2 regions of the Streptomyces sp. NPDC088554 genome follow, and region 1 is predicted to be linked to the other one. Evidence: riboswitches for the same ligand, from Rfam matches in the RefSeq annotation. Region 1 holds a riboswitch; the other holds the start of a gene.
The links. Region 1 has a riboswitch for S-adenosylmethionine ahead of thrC (threonine synthase). Riboswitches for the same ligand answer to the same signal wherever they lie in the genome.

Region 1 (7,654 bases):
CGACGACGCCGCCCTCAAGGCCACCGTTGACGGCGATCTGCTTGAGCGGAGCCTCCAGCGCGAGCTTGACGATCGCGGCACCAGTGGCCTCGTCGCCCGTCAGCTCAAGCTTCTCGAAGACCGAGGAAGCCTGGAGCAGAGCCACGCCACCACCGGCGACGATGCCCTCCTCGACGGCGGCCTTGGCGTTGCGCACCGCGTCCTCGATGCGGTGCTTGCGCTCCTTCAGCTCGACCTCGGTCGCGGCACCGGCCTTGATGACGGCCACGCCGCCCGCGAGCTTCGCCAGGCGCTCCTGGAGCTTCTCGCGGTCGTAGTCCGAGTCGCTGTTCTCGATCTCGGCGCGGATCTGGTTGACCCGACCGGCGACCTGGTCGCTGTCACCGGCACCGTCGACGATGGTGGTCTCGTCCTTGGTGATGACGACCTTGCGGGCGCGGCCCAGCAGGTCGAGACCGGCGTTCTCCAGCTTGAGGCCGACCTCCTCGGAGATGACCGTACCGCCGGTGAGGATGGCGATGTCGTTGAGCATGGCCTTGCGGCGGTCGCCGAAGCCCGGTGCCTTGACGGCGACGGACTTGAAGGTGCCACGGATCTTGTTGACGACCAGGGTCGACAGCGCCTCGCCCTCGACGTCCTCCGCGATGATCAGCAGGGGCTTGCCCGACTGCATGACCTTCTCCAGCAGCGGAAGGAGGTCCTTCACGTTGCCGATCTTGGAGTTGACGATCAGGAGGTACGGGTCGTCGAGCGACGCCTCCATACGCTCCATGTCCGTGGCGAAGTACGCCGAGATGTAGCCCTTGTCGAAGCGCATGCCCTCCGTCAGCTCAAGCTCCAGCCCGAAGGTCTGGGACTCCTCGACGGTGATGACGCCTTCCTTGCCGACCTTGTCCATGGCCTCGGCGATCAGCTCGCCGATCTGGGTGTCAGCGGCGGAGATGGAGGCGGTCGAAGCGATCTGCTCCTTGGTCTCCACGTCCTTGGCCTGCTCCAGCAGCGCACCGGAGACGGCCTCGACGGCCTTCTCGATGCCACGCTTGAGGGCCATCGGGTTGGCGCCGGCGGCTACGTTGCGCAGGCCCTCGCGGACGAGCGCCTGGGCGAGCACGGTCGCGGTGGTCGTACCGTCACCGGCGACGTCGTCCGTCTTCTTGGCGACTTCCTTGACCAGCTCGGCGCCGATCTTCTCGTACGGGTCCTCGAGCTCGATCTCCTTGGCGATGGAAACACCATCGTTGGTGATCGTGGGGGCGCCCCACTTCTTCTCAAGGACGACGTTGCGCCCCTTGGGACCAAGGGTGACCTTGACGGCGTCGGCGAGCTGGTTCATCCCGCGCTCGAGACCGCGCCGTGCCTCCTCGTCGAACGCGATGATCTTGGCCATGTGAAGTGGTCCTCCCGGACAGATCGGGTCTCCCCCGCCTCGAACGCACGCTGCGAGCTTGGGGGAAGGATTGCTCCGGACCGCGCTGGCGCCCGCGACGGACGGCCTGAGAGCCGCTGGTTCCTTGCCCCATCGGCTCTTCGGGCCTCACCGACCCGGTCCTTAAGTTGTCACTCTCACCTGCAGAGTGCTAACGCCAATAATTAGCACTCGACCCCCGAGAGTGCAAGCGCCCGAAGGGCATCCTTGGGGGGGTGGTGGCCGGGCGACGGGTGGGCGCAAGCGCCCGAAGGGCGTCCTTGAGGGGTGGCGGGCGTCGCCCCTCCGCGAGGGACCACCGCACCGGGCACCGCACCCGCGACGCACGAGGGCCCGCGTCCCAGGTGCGGGACGCGGACCCCTCGTGCGTGAGCATGAGTACGCGTGTGAGTGCGTCGGTGGCCGATCGCGCCGGAATCAGACGGCGAGCTTGACCATGTCCGCCTGCGGACCCTTCTGGCCCTGCGAGATCTCGAACTCCACTCGCTGACCTTCTTCAAGGGTGCGGTAACCGTCCATCTGAATCGCGCTGTAGTGGACGAATACATCCGCACCACCGTCTACCGCGATGAAGCCGTAGCCCTTCTCCGCGTTGAACCACTTGACGGTGCCCTGAGCCATGCCTAACTCCCCTATTACTGGCCCTTGCACGGGGCCACACTTCGCGCCGGAACGCGTCGACCGCGGCTGAATGTATCTGCCCAACTGCCCTCTGCAACAGGTCAATCGGACGAGAAATCTGGCCGTGGCCGAAGGCGTGGCCGAACACGCATAGCGTTGAATTCGCAGCGATCCAGGGCAAGTCGGGCCGGACAAAGGCCACGTACCGCACAAACGACACCTGGAGTCGAGCCCCATGTTGTCGCGTTCTCGTATGCGCTCGGGAGCGAGTGACATCGGAGCGGCGCCGAAAAAGGAGGGGCGTTCCCCCACTCTAGCGTGCTCAATCATTCAGAATGGCCCCCTCCGTTTTCCCGGAGAGGGCCATTCCGATCACGCTCGTACGAAGATTTGCGCGACTCAGCCGCCCGCGACCGCCGGGATGATCGAGATGCCGGCGCCGGCGGGGGTCGCGGTCTCCAGGCCCTGTTCGAAGCGGACGTCGTCGTCGTTGACGTACACGTTGACGAAGCGCCGCAGCTTGCCCTGGTCGTCCAGGACGCGGGCGGCGATGCCCGGGTGGTTGGTCTCCAGGGACTGGATGACCTCGGAAAGCGTCGCGCCCTCCGCCGGGACTTCTGCCTGGCCACCCGTGTAGGTGCGGAGGATGGTGGGGATACGGACCTTGACGCTCATGAGGGTGCCTTTCCGGGAAGGGAAGGAAGATCGACGAAGGAGAGGTGGAAGATCGGCGAGGGGAGGAGAGCCGGACCGGGCGGGAGCCGGGTCAGCTCGCCGCGTCGCTCGCCAGGCCCGCCGCGCGGAACGCTTCGAGGCTCGGCCTGATCGTCGCCGTCGGCCCGGTCGTGGGTGCCACGGCGTCCAGGGTCTTGAGGCCGTCGCCGGTGTTCAGGACCACGGTGGTGAGGGTCGGGTCGAGGAGACCGGCCTCGATGAGCTTCTTCGTCACGCCGACGGTCACCCCGCCCGCCGTCTCCGCGAAGATCCCCTCGGTGCGCGCCAGCAGCTTGATCGCGTCGACGATCTGCTCGTCGTTGACGTCCTCGACCGCTCCGCCGGTACGACGGGCGATGTCCAGGACGTACGGGCCGTCCGCCGGGTTGCCGATCGCCAGGGACTTGGCGATGGTGTCCGGCTTCTGCGGGCGTACGACGTCGTGGCCGGCCTTGAAGGCGGCGGACACCGGCGAGCAGCCCTCGGCCTGGGCGCCGAAGATCTTGTACGGCCTGTCCTCGACCAGGCCCAGCTTGATCAGCTCCTGGAGCCCCTTGTCGATCTTCGTGAGCTGCGATCCGGAGGCGATCGGGATGACGAGCTGGTCGGGCAGCTCCCAGCCGAGCTGCTCGCAGATCTCGTACGCGAGCGTCTTGGAGCCCTCGCCGTAGTACGGGCGGAGGTTGACGTTGACGAAGCCCCAGCCCTCGCCGAGCGGGTCGCCGATCAGTTCGGAGCAGAAGCGGTTGACGTCGTCGTAATTGCCCTCGATACCGACCAGTTCACCGCCGTACACGGCCGCCATGACGACCTTGCCCTGCTCCAGGTCGTGCGGGATGAACACGCAGGAGCGGAAGCCGGCGCGGGCGGCGGCGGCGCCGACCGCTCCCGCGAGGTTGCCGGTGGAGGAGCAGGAGAGGGTGGTGAAGCCGAAGGCGCGGGCGGCCTCGACGGCGATGGCGACGACGCGGTCCTTGAAGGAGTGCGTCGGGTTCCCGGAGTCGTCCTTGATGTGCAGATCGCCGGTGACGCCCAGCTCGCGGGCGAGGTTGTCGGCCTTGACCAGCTTGGTGAAGCCGGGGTTGATGTTGGGCTTGGTGGCCACATCGGCGGGGACGGGCAGCAGCGGCGCGTAACGCCAGATGTTGTTCGGGCCCTCCGCGATGCGCTTCTTCAGCTCGTCAGGGGTGCCGCTCGGCAGGTCGTACGCGACTTCGAGCGGCCCGAAACAGCTCGCACAGGCGAAGATCGGCCCGAGGTCGAAACGCTCTCCGCATTCGCGGCAGGAAAGCGCGGCGGCGGGTCCGAGATCGATGGAGATCTTCGCGGCGGTCTCCGCGATGCCGGAAGTTTCCGCGGCGTCGGTACCGCTCTTGCCGTCATTCGTCCGGACGGTCTGCACAGCCATGATGGCGAGGCCCTTTCTCCTCATCTTCCTCGCGGCGTACTTCGCCACAAGACGGAATTGGCACCTTCCCCACCTGACCTCGCGGTCGGCGGGAGGGTTGCCGGGACTTCAACGGGCCGTTCCCTCTGTCCCTCTGGATGAGCGCTATGGCGCCGGACCCGGGGTCCGGCGCGTTTGTCACCACGGACCCCGGCATGCGGTGGTCATCGGTGTTGTTCAAGACTGTAACCGAAGGCGCGGACCGTTGAGATAGTCGTCCGCACCGCGAGATGGATCACATGTATCGCGGTTCTATGGATCAGCCCAGGGAGTACCGAACGTGCTGGAAGAGGTGGACCGCTGGCTGACCAGGCGTTCCTGGTCAGCTGCCGACCGTACGCCCGCCCGGTTGCTGGCGGCGAAAGCCGCGCGCGGCACCACGGTGAGCGTGGTGCTTCCGGCGCTGAACGAGGAGGAGACGGTCGGCGAGATCGTCTCGGTGATCCGGCGGGAACTGATGGCGAGGACAGAGCCGGGAACGGCCGGCGCGGCGGCAGGGCCGGGCGCGGGGCCGGTGCCGCTGGTCGACGAGCTGGTGGTGATCGACTCCGGCTCCACCGACCGTACGGCCGAGGTCGCCGCCGCCGCGGGCGCGCGGGTGGTGCACCGGGACGCGATACTTCCGCGGCTGCCCGCGCTCCCCGGCAAGGGCGAGGTGCTGTGGCGGTCGCTGCTGGTGACGAGCGGCGACATCGTGTGTTTCGTGGACGCCGACCTGCGGGAGTTCTCTGCGGACTTCGTCTCCGGGACCGTGGGCCCGCTGCTCACCGAGCCCGAGGTGCAGTTCGTCAAGGCGATGTACGACCGCCCGCTGGGCAAAGGCGCGGACGTGGACGGAGGCGCGGGCGCGGGTGGCCAGGGCGGGCGGGTGACAGAGCTGGTCGCGCGCCCGCTGCTGAATCTGCACTGGCCCCGGCTGGCCGGCTTCGTCCAGCCGCTGGGCGGTGAGTACGCGGCGCGGCGGTCGCTGCTGGAGCGGCTGCCGTTCCCGGTCGGGTACGGCGTGGAGCTGGGCCTGCTGGTGGACGCGCTGCACACGGTCGGCCTCGACGCGCTGGCGCAGGTCGATGTGGGGGTACGGCTCCACCGCCACCAGGACGACCGGGCGCTGGGGCGGATGGCGGCGGCGATCTACCGTACGGCGCAGCTACGGCTCTCGCGGGGGCATCTGGTACGGCCGCTGCTGACCCAGTTCGAGCGGGGCGCCGATGGTTTCGTACCGCGTACGCATGCCGTGGACACGGAGGAGCGGCCGCCGATGCGGGAGATCGCGGAGTACACGGCAGGCCGCGCGGCGTAACAGCACATTTTCGGATCAGCTGTCTAAATTAATGCCTTATGCACCCATTTTCTGTTGTGCGGCAGCAGCTGATCGGAACACTGGAAACACTGGCGGACGCGCACGGGCACCCCTACGGACAGCTCGCGCACACCGGCTCGACCGCCGAGCGGTTGTGGCTGCTGGGCGGGGTGGCACTGGCGCTGACGGGGGCGGGGGCAGTCGCGCTGGCCGCCACGCGCGGGCGCCGCGACTGAGAGTTGGCGTAGATACGCCCGTACGTTTGAGCGTTTCCCTGACGGGCTAGGTTTCGGCACATGGCCTCCGATCAGTCCGAGCAGTCCGAGCAGTCCGAAGGATCCACAGCGCACGCGAACCCCGCGCGGGTCCTCGTCGCGTCCAACCGCGGCCCCGTCTCGTACACCCTGCGGGCCGACGGCGAGCTGGAGGCGCGGCGCGGTGGTGGCGGGCTGGTGTCCGGGCTGTCGGCCATCGACTCGGACGCGGACGCCGTGTGGGTCTGCGCGGCGCTCGGGGACGGTGACCGGGAGGCCGTGCGGCGTACGGAAGGCCGCCTCGACCCGGCCGACACGGGTGGCCGGCGCGTCCGCATGCTCGGGATCGACCCCGGGGTGTACGCGGACGCGTACAACGGCGTCGCCAACTCCACGCTCTGGTTCGTCCACCATCTGCTCTACCAGACCCCGCTGGAGCCGTCCTTCGGCCCGGAGTTCCGCGCGCAGTGGGCGTCGTACGAGACGTACAACCGCGCCTTCGCCGAGGCCCTGGCCGACGAGGCGGCGGACGGCGCGGCCGTCCTCGTCCAGGACTACCACCTGGCGCTGGTGCCGGGGATGCTCCGGGAGCTCCGCCCCGATCTGCGGATCGGGCACTTCTCGCACACCCCGTGGGCGCCGTACGCATACTTCCGGATGCTGCCGGACGACATCGCCGAGCAGCTGCTGCGGGGGATGCTCGGCGCGGACCGGCTGGGGTTCCTGACCCATCGGTGGGCGGGGGCCTTCCAGACGTGTGCCGCGTCGGTGCTGGGCCGCTACGACTTCGTGTCGTACCGGCCGGAGGGCGAGGAGCCGCACATCCTCCATCCCCGGACGGGACCGAATCGGATGCGCACCACGCTCGGGGTGCACGGGCTGGGCGCCGACGCCGGCTTCCTGCGCGAGCGCGCGCACCGGCCGGACGTGGCCGAGCGCATGGTGACGCTGCGCGAGCAGATCGGCCGGGCGCCGGACGGGACGGAGCGGAAGACGATCGTCCGGGTGGACCGCACGGAGCTGTCGAAGAACATCGTCCGCGGTCTGTTCTCCTACCGGCTGCTGCTGGCCGAGCACCCCGAATGGCGCGGGCGCGTCGTCCATGTCGCCTTCGCCTACCCCTCCCGCCAGGACCTGGCGGTCTACCGCGACTACACGGCGGAGGTCCAGCGGGTCGCGGAGGAGGTCAACGCCGAGTTCGGTACGGACGACTGGACCCCGGTCGTCCTCCATGTCCGCGACGACTTCGCCCGCTCGCTGGCCGCCTACCGGCTGGCGGACGTCGCCCTCGTCAACCCCATCCGCGACGGGATGAACCTGGTGGCGAAGGAGATCCCCGTCCTCTCCGAGCGCGGCGCCGCGCTGGTGCTGTCGCGGGAGGCGGGCGCGTACGAGGAGCTGGGCGAGGACGCCCTCGTGGTGAACCCGTACGACATCAACGCCACCGCCGCCGCCCTGCACGAGGCCCTGACCCTGCCCGAGGGCGACCGCCTGGAACGCGCCAAACGCCTGAGCGCGGCGGCGACGGCGCTGCCGCCGCAGCGGTGGTTCCTGGACCAGCTGGAGGCGCTGCAGCGGGCCTGACCGGTCGCGCTCCGCCCACCCCGGGCGCGCGGCGCGGGAGCCGGTCCCCCGCAGCCGCGCGGCCCGGCCGCTCAGCCCAGGCGCGCGGCCACCGCCGCCAGGAAGTCGACCACCGCCGCCGGGCCCGGCAGGAGGAGGTCGGCGCGTTCGGCGAGTTCCGGGACTTCCGAACCGCTGCACACGAGAAGGCCGGGGTGGCCGTCCGAGCGGAGTTTCTCCACCGCCGCGTAGGCGGGCAGGTCGCCCAGGTCGTCGCCCGCGTAGAGGACCGTTTCGGCGCCCGTCTCGCGTACGTACTCGCTCAGCGC
Region 2 (7,654 bases), on a different contig from region 1:
AGCACACGCAGTTCGCGGGTCCCGGCCGGACCAACAACAACGTCGTGGGCATGCCGCTGCTGCCGGTCTACATGGCCAAGGCCGGAGGCTTCTTCTTCCTGGTCTTCGGGCTGATCTCGATCGTCTCGGCCATCGCGACGATCAACCCGATCTGGGCGCTCGGCCCGTACCGCGCGGACCAGGTCTCCACCGGAGCCCAGCCCGACTGGTACATGGGAGCGCCCGAGGGCCTCATCCGGGCCATGCCCGGCTGGGAGATCAACTTCGCGGGACACACGCTCGTCCTGGGTGTGTTCATCCCGCTGATGGTCCTCGGCCTGGTCCTCGGCTCGATCGCGGTCTACCCGTTCATCGAGGCCTGGGTCACCGGCGACAAGCGCGAGCACCACATCCTGGACCGCCCGCGCAACGCCCCGACCCGCACCGCCTTCGGTGTGGCCTGGCTGGCCTGGTACTTCGTCCTCCTGGTCGGCGGCGGAAACGACCTGTGGGCGACGCACTTCCATCTGTCGATCAACTCGATCACCTGGTTCGTGCGCATCGGCTTCTTCGTCGTCCCGGTCGTCACCTTCATCATCACCAAGCGGATCTGCATCGGCCTCCAGCGGCGCGACGCGGAGAAGGTGCTGCACGGACGCGAGTCCGGCATCATCAAGCGGCTGCCGCACGGAGAGTTCATCGAGGTGCACGCCCCGCTGGACCAGGAGGCCCTGCACACGCTCACCGCGCACGAGCAGTACCGGCCCGCGGAGCTGGGTCCCGAGGTCGACGAGAACGGGGTACGCCGCAAGGTGTCGCCGGTCGAGAAGCTCAGGGTCAAGCTCAGCAAGGGCTACTACGGGGAGGGCAACCAGATCCCCAAGCCCACCGCCGAGGAGTACAAGGAGATCAGCAGCGGCCACGGCCACCACTGATCCCCGCCCGGCCTTTCCAGGTCGCCACCACCGAGGGCCCCGGCCCGGTCTCCCACCAGGGAACCGGCCGGGGCCCCCGGCGTTTCCGGGCCCGATAGGGTTGACCCGGGCCCAGGCGGGCCCGTGTACCGTCCCGGACCCCAGGAGCGAGCGATGAGCGCTGTTACCCCCGTCGGAGGCGACACCGTGGCGGGCCGCACCTGGCCGGGTGTGCTGAACCGCCTGCTGCGCGGCGAGGATCTGAACACCGGGGACACGGCCTGGGCCATGGACCGCATCATGAGCGGCGAGGCCACCGATGTGCAGATCGCCGGGTTCGCGGTCGCGCTGCGTGCCAAGGGCGAGACCGTCGAGGAGGTCACCGGGCTGGTGCGCGCCATGTACGCGCACGCCAACACGATCGAGGTGCCCGGCCGTACGGTCGACATCGTCGGCACCGGCGGCGATCTCGCCAAGACCGTCAACATCTCCACCATGTCCGCGATCGTCCTCGCGGGGACCGGCGCGAAGGTCGTCAAGCACGGCAACCGCGCCTCGTCGTCGGCGAGCGGTGCCTCGGACGTACTGGAGAAGCTCGGCGTCAATTTGGAGCTGACACCGCGACGGGTCGCGGAGGTCGCCGAGGAGGCGGGCATCACCTTCTGCTTCGCGGTGAAGTTCCACCCCGCGCTGCGGTACGCGGCCAAGGCCCGCCGGGAGCTGGGTGCCCAGACCACGTTCAACATCCTCGGCCCGCTCACCAACCCGGCCCGGGTCCGCGCCCAGGCCGTGGGCGTGGCGGACCTCCGGATGGCGCCGATCGTGGCCGGGGTGCTGGCCGAGCGGGGCAACTCCGCGCTGGTCTTCCGGGGTGACGACGGGCTCGACGAGCTGACGACCACCGCGACGTCCCGGGTCTGGGTCGTACGGGACGGCGGGGTCGCCGAGCGGCCCTTCGACCCCAGGGACGTGGGGCTGCCGCTGGTGCCCGTGGAGGCGCTGCGAGGCGCGGACGCCTCGTACAACGCCGATGTCGCCCGCCGGTTGCTGGGCGGCGAGACCGGACCCGTACGGGACGCCGTGCTGCTCAACTCGGCGGCGGCGCTGGTGGCGCTGGACCCGGCCGCGGGCTCGCTGGAGGAGCAGCTGACGGCGGGGATCGCGCGGGCCGCGGAGTCGATCGACTCGGGGGCGGCGGCGCGGGCGCTGTCGCGCTGGGTGGCGGCGAGCAACGCCTGAGCGGGTGAGACGGGGGAGGGGCGGGTCGAGCCGGGTGGGGTCGAGCCGGGTGGGGCGTCGGGTTGGGTTCCTGCCCGTCCTGCCGGTCCGGCCCGCCTTTCCTGCCCCCTCCCGTCCCTTCCGTCCCGCATGGCGGACATCTCTTGGGGCGCCCGGCGCCCTGTGCCATACTCTCGCCCAAGGTCATGAGTGACAGCGATTTAGGCCCCGGCTCGCTGTCCGGCAACCCTCCGTCCGTGGCGGGGTGCCCCGGGTGAAGACCAGGCCGTAGGCAGCGAGGTCTGCGGCAAGCGCGGACCCCTTGCCACCTTTGGGGTCCTGGTCCTCAAGGGAGCAGTCTCGTGAGCAAGCGAATGCGTTAGGGCTTTCAGGCCCCCTCTTCAACACCCTCCGCGCGGCGGTCCCCCGTGATCTCCGGTATTCCCCTGATCCCCAGCGATCTCCGCGTGTCGAGGTATCCCCCGCGCCGTGTCACGGCTCCGCCGTGCCCGCCCGCGGGTCCTTGAAGCCGTTTCCACGTGTCCTGCCGGGAGATAACGCCATGTCCGCATACCCGAACGCCACCGCCACCTCGTCCGCCGCCCCCTCCGTCGCGCCGTCCGACGACCCCGCCTGTGCCGCCCCGCTGCCGGTGCTCGGCCGGGACGTGACCGTGCCGCTCGTGACCGGCGGCGAGGTCAGTTACGCCGCGCTGGACTACGCGGCCAGCGCCCCGGCGCTCCAGCGGGTGTGGGACGACATCGCCGCGTACGCCCCGTACTACGGCAGCGTGCACCGGGGGGCCGGGTATCTGTCGCAGCTCTCCACCGACCTGTTCGAGAACAGCCGCCGTACGGTCGCCGAGTTCCTCGGCTGCCGCCCGGACGACCAGGTGGTCTTCACCCGCTCGACCACGGACTCGCTGAATCTGCTCGCCGCCGCGATCCCGGACGGCTGCCAGGTCTTCGTCTTCGAGACGGAGCACCACGCCTCCCTGCTGCCCTGGCGGGACGCCCGCGTGACCTATCTGAACGCCCCCCGCACCCCGGCCGCGGCCGTCGCCACACTGGAGCGCGCGCTCGCCTCACGCGACCCGCAGGGGCCGGCGCTGGTCTGTGTGACGGGTGCGTCCAATGTGACCGGTGAGCTGTGGCCCGTACGGGAACTGGCCGCCGCCGCGCACGCGCACGGCGCCCGGATCGTGCTGGACGCCGCCCAGCTCGTACCGCATCACGCCGTGGACATCGCCGAGCTGGACGTCGACTGGATCGCCTTCTCCGGGCACAAGCTGTACGCGCCCTTCGGCTCCGGGGTGCTCGCGGGCCGCGCCGACTGGCTCCAGGCCGCCGAGCCGTATCTCGCGGGCGGCGGCGCCAGCCGCAAGGTCGCGCGCCGGGCGGACGGCGGGGTGGACGTCGACTGGCACACCACGGCGGCCCGCCACGAGGCCGGTTCGCCCAATGTCATCGGGGTGTACGCCATCGCCTCGGCCTGCAAGGCGCTGGCCGAGGCCGGTTTCGACGCACTGGCCGCGCGCGAGCGGCGGCTGGTCGCGCGGGTGCGCGAGGGCCTGGCCGAGGTGCCCGAGGTGCGGGTGCTCTCGCTCTTCGGCGACGACGCGCCACGGGTCGGGGTGCTGTCCTTCGTGGTCGAGGGATGGAACAGCTCGCACTTCGCCGCCGCCCTCTCGGCGGAGTACGGCATCGGCGTACGCGACGGCCTGTTCTGCGCCCACCCGCTGGTGCGCACGCTGCTGGGCAGCGACCCGCGCGACCCGGGGGAGTGCGGCGCCCCGGAGGCGGAGCCGGGGGAGAGTTCGCTGAACGCGATCCGGGTCAGCTTCGGGGCGGGGACGCCCGACGAGCACGTGGAGCGGTTCGTCCATGCCGTACAGGAGCTGGTGAGCGACGGCGCGCGGTGGAACTACCGCACGGAGGACGGCCGTTGCGTACCGGACCGGGACGGTGGCGCGGCGTAGGGCCTGATACGCGTCAGGCGTCGAGGCCGATGGCGAAGGCCGCTTCCAGGTCGTGCTGCGAGTACGTACGGAACGCCACATGCGTGTCCGTGGCCTCGACGCCCGGGATCTTGCTGATCGCGCCGGGGATGACATCGGCCAGATCGTCGTGCCCGGCGACGCGGACCATGGCGATCAGGTCGTACGTACCCGTCACGGAGAAGACCTCGCTGACGCTGTCCAGCGCGGCGATCGACTCGGCGATCTCGGGGATCCGGTCGACGCTGGTCTTGATGAGCACGATCGCGGTGATCACGGTTGGCGTTCTCCCTCGGTGGCCCCGGTTGTGGCTCTCACTGTATCGGTACGCCAGTACCGCCCCCAGGCGTAGAGGAAACCGGCGCCGAAGCCCACCAGATGGGCCAGATAGGCAACTCCGGGGCCCGGCTCCGCGCCGCGCGCGGCCAGCCACTGGAGCGTGAACCAGAAGACCAGCACGATCCAGGCCGGGAAACGCAGCGGCAGGAAGAACAGGAACGGGAAGAGGCTGGTGACCCTGGCCCGGGGGAAGAGATGGAGAAAGGCGCCGAGCACCCCCGAGATCGCGCCGGAGGCGCCCACGAGGGTCTGGTCGGAGGCGGCGTTCGCGACGGCGTAGCCGGACAGCGCGAGAGCGCCGACGGCGAGATAGAAGAGCAGGAACCGGATCCGGCCCATCCGCTCCTCGGCCATCGCGCCGAAGACGTACAGGAAGAGCATGTTCCCCAGCAGGTGCAGCCAGCTTCCGTGGACGAAGAGGGCCGTCAACGGGGTGCGGAGGGCTCCCGGGGAGCCGCGCGTCAGTTCGGCCGGGATAACGCCCCAGCGCTCGAAGTAGGCGCTCTGCGCGGCCAGCAGGGCGTCTCCCCGGCCGTGCCCCGGGTGGAGGCCGGAGACCGGGCCGACCAGGAAGGCCAGCACGCACAGGGCGATCAGTCCGTGGGTCACCAGCGGCCGGCCGTCCGCCGTCCACCTGGTGATCGTCCGCCGCAGGGTCATGGACAGAGCATCGCGTACCGGGACCGAACGGTACGGAGCGCCTCGCCGCCCCGCGGGGTGCCCGGGAGGCCGTAGGGTTGCCCGGTGTAATACGCGGTTCGACGCCGTAGCGCGGGGCACCGCACGAGGGACGAACGAAACGAGGCAGGCATGACGACGGTTCCCGAGCCCACGGCCGCCACTCGGTGGCGCTGCACCCTGTGCGGCAATCTGACCCGGTTCGATGTGACGCGTTCGTCGAAGGCTGTCGAGTACGTCCATCTGGACCTGGCCGGGGAGCCTAAGGTCGAGGAGCGCGAGGTGGTCAGTGAGACCATCGAGTCGGTGCGCTGCCGTTGGTGCAACGCGGTGGATCAGATCGAGCTGGTGGACAGGCCGGGCGCCGGTTCCTGACGGAGCCGCCCGAAAGGGGTAGTGGGGTGACGGATCGTGGAGCAGCCCGCGGGCGGTGCTGAGCCGGCCGGTGCGGCCGGCGGTGACGCCGCGGAGGCGCTCGACCGCCCCCTCCCGGACGGAGTGCGGCGCCGGGTCGTCGCGCTGGTCTCGGACGCCTTCGGCGGCCTGACCGTCACGGAACTGCCCGCGCAGCTGCGGCAGTACGCCCGGTTCACGCCGAACAGGCGGACCAAGTTCGCGGGCAACGCGATGGCCGCGGCCCTGGAGAGCGACCTGCTGTTCCGGCAGCGGATCGGGGAGCGCATCGCCGTCGCGCAGCCCGAACTGGCCGCTGCCCTGGAGTCCGGATCGCCGCCCGCCGCCGCGGACCCCGTCGATGTGGCCGCCGCCGCGTATGTGCTGCGGCCACCCGGATGGGTGAAGCTGGTGGCCGCCGCGGGCGAGGAGGCGCAGCGCGCCGACGCCGAGCGCGCCGACGAGGAGACCCGGCGCGAGCTGGAGCGGCTCCGGGCGGAGCTGGCCGCCGCCAGGGCGCTCACCAGGACCGACACCGAACGGCTCCGCGCGGAGCTGGAGGCGGCCCGCAAGGAGGCCGAGTCGCTCCACCGCAAACTGCGCAGCGCCCAGAGCGATGTGAAGCGCGGCGAGGCCGCGCTGCGCCGGGTCGGCGCCGAGGTCGAGACGCTCCGGGCGGAGGCCGCCGCCTCGGTGTCGGCCGCCGAGAGCGAGACCCGGCGGGTCAAGGCGCGCCTCGCCGAGGCGGAGGCCGCGGTCGAGGCGGGCCGCCGGGCCGCCCGGGAGGGGCGCTCGGTCGAGGACATGCGGCTGCGGCTGCTGCTGGACACGGTGCTGGAGGCGGCGCAGGGGCTACGGCGCGAACTCGCCCTGCCACCCGCCGCGAACCGTCCCGCCGATACGGTCGACGCGGTCGAGCCGGGCCGGATGTCGCCCAAGGACGTGGCGGCCCGCGCGCTGTCGGAGACGGATCCGGCGCTTCTCGACCAGTTGCTGGCGCTTCCGCAGTCCCATCTGATCGTGGATGGCTACAACGTGACCAAGACCGGCTATCCCACGATGCCGTTGGAGAAGCAGCGGCTACGGCTGCTGGGCGGGCTCGCGATGCTCGCGGCCCAGACCGGCGCGGAGATGACCTGTGTCTTCGACGGCGCCGAACTCGCGGCGCCGGTCCTGCTGGCCCCGCCGCGCGGGGTGCGGGTGCTGTTCTCCAAACCGGGGGTCACCGCGGACGAGTTGATCCGCCAGCTGGTACGGGCGGAGCCGCCGGGGCGGCCGGTGGTGGTCGTCTCCACCGACCGGGAGGTCGCGGACGGAGTGGCCAAGGCCGGTGCCAGACCGGTCGCGTCCGTCCTGCTGCTGAAGCGGCTCTCGCGGGTCTGAGGGTGGTTCGTCGTTTCTGCGGGCGGTTCCGTGGTTCTGCGGGTGGTTCCGCAGTTCCGGGTGCGGCTTTCGGACGGCCGGCGGAGCGCAGTGTCAAATGTCCATGACTGCCTGTGTGATGTCTGTAAATAATATGGGGTTGACAGGGTTTTTTCTGGTGAGGATTTGAACTGATCACAAGAAGGTCACTAGGGTCGGGCTTCGAACCTTCGCTCGGTTGATCACTCGTCAGGAGTGGCGGCGAAGTACCGCCGACCGTGGCCCGGTGGGCGGCTGAGGAGAAGGAGCTCGCCTCCGTGGGGTCCCACCGTCGTCCCAAGCAGCCGAGCCGCGCACGGGTGACCGTGCTCACCACGGTCGCCGCCGCTGCTGTCGCTCTCACATCCCAGGCCGCCCAGGCCGACCCGAAGCCGAGCAAGGCGGACGTCAAGGAGAAGGTCGACAAGCTCTACGAGGACGCCGAGGTGGCCACCGAGAAGTACAAGGCCGCCGAGGAGTCCCAGGAGAAGCTGGAGAAGGAAGTCGGCGCCCTCCAGGACAAGGTCGCCCGGGGCCAGGAAGAGCTGAACGAGATGCGCGACGGCCTCGGTGCCATCGCCAGCGCCCAGTACCGTACGGGCGGCATCGACCCCGCCGTACAGCTGTTCCTCTCCTCCGACCCGGACAGCTACCTGGAGAAGGCGTCCACGCTCGACCAGGTCAGCGCCCGGCAGGCCGAGTCGCTCCAGCTCATCCAGTCCAAGCAGCGGTCCCT

Region 2: linked by a shared signal. The riboswitch ahead of ACIP8W_RS13655 (aminotransferase class V-fold PLP-dependent enzyme) and the one ahead of thrC (threonine synthase) in region 1 are both predicted to bind S-adenosylmethionine.

The regions. Positions count from the first base shown of each region.
Region 1 is NZ_JBIVMF010000015.1:39,569-47,222, reverse strand. It holds gene groL (chaperonin GroEL) at 1-1,387, opposite strand, end outside; gene ACIP8W_RS18925 (cold-shock protein) at 1,844-2,047, opposite strand; gene ACIP8W_RS18920 (ubiquitin-like small modifier protein 1) at 2,447-2,722, opposite strand; gene thrC (threonine synthase) at 2,814-4,169, opposite strand; SAM riboswitch class I at 4,187-4,313, opposite strand; gene ACIP8W_RS18910 (glucosyl-3-phosphoglycerate synthase) at 4,489-5,508, shown strand; gene ACIP8W_RS18905 (hypothetical protein) at 5,565-5,744, shown strand; gene ACIP8W_RS18900 (trehalose-6-phosphate synthase) at 5,805-7,346, shown strand; gene otsB (trehalose-phosphatase) at 7,418-7,654, opposite strand, start outside.
Region 2 is NZ_JBIVMF010000009.1:202,260-209,913, forward strand. It holds gene ACIP8W_RS13645 (cytochrome bc complex cytochrome b subunit) at 1-914, shown strand, start outside; gene trpD (anthranilate phosphoribosyltransferase) at 1,068-2,132, shown strand; SAM riboswitch class IV at 2,314-2,431, shown strand; gene ACIP8W_RS13655 (aminotransferase class V-fold PLP-dependent enzyme) at 2,674-4,089, shown strand; gene ACIP8W_RS13660 (Lrp/AsnC family transcriptional regulator) at 4,103-4,384, opposite strand; gene ACIP8W_RS13665 (rhomboid family intramembrane serine protease) at 4,381-5,106, opposite strand; gene ACIP8W_RS13670 (hypothetical protein) at 5,257-5,499, shown strand; gene ACIP8W_RS13675 (NYN domain-containing protein) at 5,536-6,900, shown strand; gene ACIP8W_RS13680 (NlpC/P60 family protein) at 7,197-7,654, shown strand, end outside.